DNA from 3 places in the Tessaracoccus pujii genome. Region 2 is predicted to be linked to each of the others. Evidence: riboswitches for the same ligand, from Rfam matches in the RefSeq annotation. Region 2 holds a riboswitch; each other region holds the start of a gene.
The links. A riboswitch is a leader RNA that binds a small molecule or an ion and turns the genes downstream of it on or off. The one in region 2 is predicted to bind thiamine pyrophosphate.
Positions count from the first base shown of each region.

Region 1 (2,197 bases), 210 kb from region 2:
GGAGGGACATCCGCCCTCAGGCACGACGCGAGCCTGTCGGTTGGGGCTCCGGGACCTGGAACCCCAACCGACTACCCAATTATCGCTGCGAGTCGAGCCACAGCGGCCCGTGCTGACACGAGGAAGACAGACCAAATGACGGAGAACTTGAAGGCCACTTCGCCGGATAGCGACCAGACTGCGCGGTCAACGACCGGATACCGGCTGGCTGCCAGCGCCGAGATGATCTACCTGGACTTGCCGTTCATCGACAGGGTTCGGCGTATCCATGACCGTGGCCTGCTCGTCGAGATCTGGGGCTGGGCGGACAAGGACATCGAAGCTCTCGCCGCGTCCCCAGCCTCGATTGTCTCCATGACCGGGTATCTCAGCGGCAACCTCACCGAGGACGACGGGATCGCGACGTTCCTCTCGACGGCCGAGAGGTCGATCGAGGTAGCCAAAATGCTCAACTGCCCGAGCCTTAACGTGCATGGCACCGGCCTGGGCGAGGGAGGTCTCCCGGTCAGGCCTGTCGACGTCGTCACTCCCGCCATGTGGCTTCGCGCAGCCGACACCCTGCGCCTCCTGGCCGATCTGGGTGCGAAGCACGACAAGGTGTTCACCTTGGAGAACCTGAACCTTCCGGTGGACCACCCCGGTACACCGTTCGCGCTGGCCAGTGACACAAGAACCCTGGTGTCCGCCGTCAACTCCCCGAATCTCAGAATGAACCTGGACCTCTACCACGCCCAGATCGGTGAGGGGAACCTGATTGAACTGGTCAAGGCGAGCCAGCCGTGGATCGGCGAGATCCAGGTCGCGGACGTCCCAGGGCGCTGCGAACCCGGCACAGGCGAACTCAACTACGCCGCGGTCGCCCGCGTGCTGAGAGACATTGGCTACACCGGCGTGGTCGCGATGGAGGCCTTCGCCAAAGGCGATTCGGACGCTGCCCTGGATGCCTTCACGGCAGCCTTCGCCTGACCGCCGCGGGAGATCCTCACGTTGCGATTGTGGGGGCACTTCCAGCCTCGCGGAAAGCGCCGAACGGCGAAGGCTCGCCGAACCCGCCCCCGGCCAGCCACAGGGCGCCCGTAGACTCGCCCGCGACACGGGGTGCCCCCGCAGATGAGGGGCTGAGAACACACCCGCGAACCTGATTCAGGTAATTCTGACGGAGGAACTGTCCTGTGACCACCCGTACGCTCCCCCCTCCTTGGCGTCGATTCGTGACCGCCCTCGCCACCATCACCGTAGTCACTCTGGGTTCCGCCGGGTGTGGACCCGACGCCGGTGCCGCGATCTCCGCCGACACCACCGCGGTGCGCTTCGCCCTCGACTGGACCCCCAACACCAACCACACCGGCATGTACGTGGCACTTGAACGCGGCTACTTCGACGAGACCGGGATCGAGGTGGAACTCCTGCCGTTCAACCAGTCCCTGCCCGACCAGCTGATCGACGCCGGCCAAGCCGAGTTCGGCATCAGCTTCCAGAGCAACTTCACGGTCGCGAAGGCCGCGGGCGCCGAGGTCGTCTCCGTCATGGCCGTGCTGCAGAAGTGGGCCACCGCCATCGCCGTGAAGGCCGACGGCGGCATCGCCCGCCCGGCCGACCTCGACGGACGCACCTACGCCGGATTCGGTGAACCTGCCGAGGAACTCATGATGCAACGGGTCATCCAGGCCGACGGCGGCGCAGGGGCCTTCGAGACGGTCACCCTGGGCACGTCCGCCTACGAGGCCCTCTACGCAGACCGCGCGGACTTCACGGTCCCCTTCCTCGCCTGGGAGGGCATCGAGGCGGAGCACCGGGGCTACCCGCTGCGCTACTTCCATTACACCGACTACGGCTTCCCCGACACCTACAACGTGATCGTGTCCGGGAGCCCAGAATGGATCTCGGAGCACCCGGACGAGGCACGCGCGTTCGTGACCGCCCTGGTCCGCGGCTACGAGTTCGCCGCCGACAGCCCCGACGAGGCCGCCCAGATCCTCATCGACGCCAACCCCGGCTTCTTCACCGACACCGATCTCGTCATCGAAAGCCAGCGCATGCTCTCCGACGAATACCTCACCGACGACGCAGGACGCGTGGGCACCCAGACCGAAGACACGTGGCAGCAATACGGTCGCCTCCTCGTCGACAACGGCCTCCTCGACGGCCCCGACGGCCGGCCGCTGACCACCGAACCGGACTGGGCCGACTACTTCAC
Region 1 covers NZ_CM137012.1:2,053,820-2,056,016, forward strand. The annotation lists gene ACX1D0_RS09995 (TIM barrel protein) at 136-966, shown strand; TPP riboswitch at 1,085-1,183, shown strand; gene ACX1D0_RS10000 (ABC transporter substrate-binding protein) at 1,212-2,197, shown strand, end outside.
Region 1: linked by a shared signal. The riboswitch ahead of ACX1D0_RS10000 (ABC transporter substrate-binding protein) and the one ahead of ACX1D0_RS09010 (thiamine ABC transporter substrate-binding protein) in region 2 are both predicted to bind thiamine pyrophosphate.

Region 2 (2,197 bases):
GCTCCTAGCGGCCCCTACACTGGGCGGATCACCACGGGGAGGTGCGTTGCCCAAGTCCACGGTCCGTCGCTATCTGAAACTGCTCGCGCCCGGCACCCCGCTCCGCGCGGGCCTGGACCGGATTCTGCTCGGGGGAACCGGCGCCCTGATCGTGCTGGGCAACAACGCGAAGGTGCACCAGGTGTGCTCGGGAGGCTTCCAGATCGGGGTCGAGTGCACCGAGCAGGCACTGCGCGAGCTCGCCAAGCTGGACGGTGCCATCATCCTGTCGACGGATCTCTCCACCATCATCGCGGCCGGCGTGCACCTGGTGCCGGCCGGTGACCTCCCCACCGCGGAGACCGGAACCCGCCACCGCTCGGCCGACCGGACGGCCCAGGCCTCCGGTGTGCCCGTGGTGACGGTGTCGGCCTCCATGTCCACCGTCTCGCTCTTCCTCGAGGGCCGGCGCCACGTCGTCGAGACCGCCCCCCAGGTGATCAGCCGGGCCAACCAGACCCTGGCCACCCTGGCACGGGTGGTCACGCGGCTGGGTGACCTGATGGATCAGTTCACCGCCCTCGAGATCGGCGAGCAGGTGACGCTACGGGACCTCACTCACGTGGTGCACCGCCTGGAGCTCACGCGCAGGTTGTCCTCCGAGATGCAGTTCCACGCCGACGTCCTCGGCGTCGAGGGACGCATGGTGGCCATGCAGCACGCTGAACTCGCCACGAGTTTCGACGGTGTCGCGGGGCTCCTGACAGAGGACTACGCGCACAACCTCGACGAGCCGGCGGAGTTCGACCTGGCGCGCCTGCACAATTTCTCCACCGAGGAACTGTTCAGCGGCCAGCTGGTGGCCCAGCGCCTCGGTTTCGGCTCGAACCCGCCCATGGAACAGCTGCTGACCACCCGCGGCGTCAGGCTCCTCACCATGGTCGGCCGCCTGCCGTCGCCTCTGGTGGCCAAGCTCGTGGACCGGTTCACCCTCCAGGAGCTGTCCGGGGCCCCGGTGAGCTCCCTGCTCGAGGTGGAGGGCATCGGACAGCTCCGCGCGCGCCAGATTCGCGACGCGATGCTGCGGATCGCAGAGATCACCTGACGCGGACCCGTCTTCCGCCGGCGTCGCGACGGTATAGCCTGGGCGCACACACAGGGGAGCGCCACTGGGGCGCTGAGAGTGCGGGAAGCCGCAGACCCTCAACCTGATCCGGTTAGCACCGGCGTAGGGAGTGAGAATCTCCTCGGCCTCGCCGAGCCTCCGAAAGGAGACACGTATGTCCAGGACGTCCACCACCAGGACCCTTGCCGCCTCGGTCGCGGCGCTCGCCCTCGTCGCCTGCGCGGGCTCGCCGCAGTCCACGACGACCACCGGCCCGTCCTCGGCAGCCGGGCCCACAGAGACCAGCACCCTCACCGTCTTCACCCACGACGCGTTCACGCTGCCGGACGAGCTGAAGGCCTCGTTCGCCGAGCAGACGGGCTACGACGTGACCTATACGACGCCGGGGGACGCGGGCGCGCTGGTCAACCAGCTGATCCTCACCAAGGACTCCCCGCTCGGCGACGTGGTGTTCGGTATCGACAACACCTTCGCGTCCCGTGCCTCGGACGAAGGCGTCCTGGCGCCGTACACCTCGCCGGCCGCGGCCACGGTGCCCGAGGAGTTCCAGGCCCCGGATCTCACCCCCGTCGACTACGGCGACGTCTGCATCAACGCGGACAAGGCCTGGTTCGAGGACCACGCCCTGCCCGTGCCGGTCACCCTCGACGACCTGGCTGAGCCCGAGTACAAGGACCTCCTGGTGGTCACCAACCCGGCGTCGTCGTCGCCGGGGTTGGCGTTCCTCATCGCCACCGTCGGCGCCAAGGGCGAGGGCTACCTGGAGTACTGGCGCTCGCTGATGGACAACGGCACCAAGATCGCCTCGGGCTGGACGGACGCCTACTACACCGACTTCTCCGGCGCCGACGGCAAGGGCCCCCGGCCGCTCGTCCTGTCCTACGCGACCTCGCCGGCCTTCACCGTCTCCGGCGACGAGTCCACGACCGTGGCCCTCTTGGAGACCTGTTTCCGGCAGGTCGAGTACGCGGGCGTGATCGCGGGCGCCGAGAACGAGGTGGGGGCCCGGAAGTTCATCGACTTCATGCTCACGCCTGAGGTCCAGGCGGCCATCCCGGAGAACCTCTACATGTTCCCCGTCGTCCCCGGGAC
Region 2 covers NZ_CM137012.1:1,848,692-1,850,888, forward strand. The annotation lists gene ACX1D0_RS09000 (ABC1 kinase family protein) at 1-8, shown strand, start outside; gene disA (DNA integrity scanning diadenylate cyclase DisA) at 47-1,084, shown strand; TPP riboswitch at 1,127-1,231, shown strand; gene ACX1D0_RS09010 (thiamine ABC transporter substrate-binding protein) at 1,260-2,197, shown strand, end outside.

Region 3 (2,197 bases), 1.3 Mb from region 2:
GACGTGGCCTCGTCGGCCTCCTCGAGGGTGACCAGGGACGCGACCTCGTCGGGGGTGAGGGCGTGCAGGGCGTCGAGCCAGGCGGTCCGGAAGCTGGCGGGGTGCTGCGCCTGGCGGGCGGCGGTGAGGCCGGCGGCGCCGAAGACGGCGTGCGCGGCGACGACGGCGTCGTGGGCGCTGTGGCCGGTGGCGCGTGCGGCGCCGAGGGCGGCCGCGACCGTCGCGCCCAGCGCGCACCCCGTCCCGATGACCAGCGGCATGAGGGGGTCCCCGCCCGTGACGCGGGTGGTGCGGCCTTCGCTGACGATCACGTCGACGGGGCCGGAGATCGCGACGACGGCTCCCGTCTGTCGCGACATCTCGCGGGCGGTCTCGACGGCGGCCTCCACCTCGTCGGTGGCGTCCACGCCGCGACCGCCGCCGCTCGCCCCGGCCAGGCCGAGGATCTCGGAGGCGTTGCCGCGGATGGCGGCGGGACGGTGGGCGAGGAGGTCGCGGGCGAGCTGGGTGCGCACGGGAAGGGCGCCCACGGCGACCGGGTCGAGGACCCAGGGGGTGCCGGCCCGGTCCGCCGCCGCGGCGGCGCGACGCATGCCCTCGTGTTGCTCGCTGAGGCCGTTGCCGACGTTGACGAGCAGCGCCGAGGCCACCGTCGCGAAGATCTCCGCCTCCTCGGGGAGGTCGATCATCGCGGGCGCGGCGCCGACGGCGAGCAGCACATTTGCAGTCACCTCGGGCACGACGGTGTTGGTCATGCAGTGCACGAGTGGTGTCGCGGTGCGTACGGCGCTGAGGATTGCGGCGACGGTGGCGGTGCCGTCGTGTGTGTGGGATCCGCCGGCGGCGGCGGCGGCGTCGATGGTGAGGCTGGGGATGGTCATGGAGGTGGCTCCCTTCGCTAGCACGACCTAGATCAGGTGTTGCGGGTGTGTTCTCAGCCCCTACCTCGGGGCACCCCGGCTGTGATCGAGCCTACCAGGGGTGGTTCACGGGCCGGAGACCCCCACCCGCGCGCGGATCGTCAGGGGTCCACGGGCGCGGAAACGATCCCCCAGTGCGGGTGTCCCCGCCTGGGTCCACGCGGGGACACGCGCACTGGGGGATCGTTCCCGCGGCCCAGGGCGCCCCACTCAGTCCGCGACGGCGGCGCGGGCCGCCACGAACGCCGCGACACTCGCGTCCAGGTCCTCCCGCGACAATCCCGCCGACATCTGGGTCCGGATCCGCGCCGCACCCCGAGGCACGACGGGGAAGGAGAACGCCCGTACGTACACTCCCCGCGCGAGCACCTCATCGGCCATCCGGGCGGCCAGGACGGCGTCGCCGAGCATCACCGGCACGATCGGGTGGTCCGACTCCGGAATCTCGAAACCCTCCTCCACCATCCGGCGGCGGAAGTAGGCCGTGTGCCCGGCCAACCGGTCCAGCAGATCCGACGACGTCTCCAGCAGGTCCAGCGCAGCGATGGTCGCGGCGGCGATCGACGGTGCCAGCGAGTTGCTGAACAGGTAGGGCCGCGACCGTTGACGCAACAGTTCCACCACCTCCCTCCGTGCGCAGGTGTAGCCGCCCGACGCCCCGCCCAGCGCCTTGCCCAGCGTGCCGGTGAGGATGTCCACCCGCTCCGTGACGCCGAACCGCTCCGGGGTACCGGCCCCCGTGGCGCCGACGAAGCCCACCGCGTGCGAGTCGTCCACCATCACCAACGCGTCGTATTCATCGGCCAGCGCGCAGATCTCGTCCAGCGGTGCGACGTAGCCGTCCATCGAGAACACGCCGTCGGTGGCGATCACCCGGTGGCGCGCCCCCCGCGACGCCTCAAGCTGCGCGCGCAGGTCCGCCATGTCGCGGTTGCGGTAGCGGTAGCGCGCGGCCTTGCTGAGGCGGACGCCGTCGATGATCGACGCGTGGTTGAGCTCGTCGGAGATGATCGCGTCCTCCGCGCCGAACAGGGTCTCGAACAGTCCACCGTTGGCGTCGAAGCACGAGGAGTAGAGGATGGTGTCCCACCCGTCGTGCCCGTTCCTCCCGCTGCGCAGGAACGCGGTCAGGCGCGCCTCCAGGTCCTGGTGCAGCGTCTGCGTGCCGCAGATGAACCGGACCGACGCCATGCCGAAGCCCCAGCGGTCGTACGCCCGTTTGGCCGCGTCGATGAGCACCTTCGAGTTCGCCAGCCCCAGGTAGTTGTTGGCGCACA
Region 3 covers NZ_CM137012.1:3,163,757-3,165,953, forward strand. The annotation lists gene thiM (hydroxyethylthiazole kinase) at 1-881, opposite strand, end outside; TPP riboswitch at 874-969, opposite strand; gene kbl (glycine C-acetyltransferase) at 1,131-2,197, opposite strand, start outside.
Region 3: linked by a shared signal. The riboswitch ahead of thiM (hydroxyethylthiazole kinase) and the one ahead of ACX1D0_RS09010 (thiamine ABC transporter substrate-binding protein) in region 2 are both predicted to bind thiamine pyrophosphate.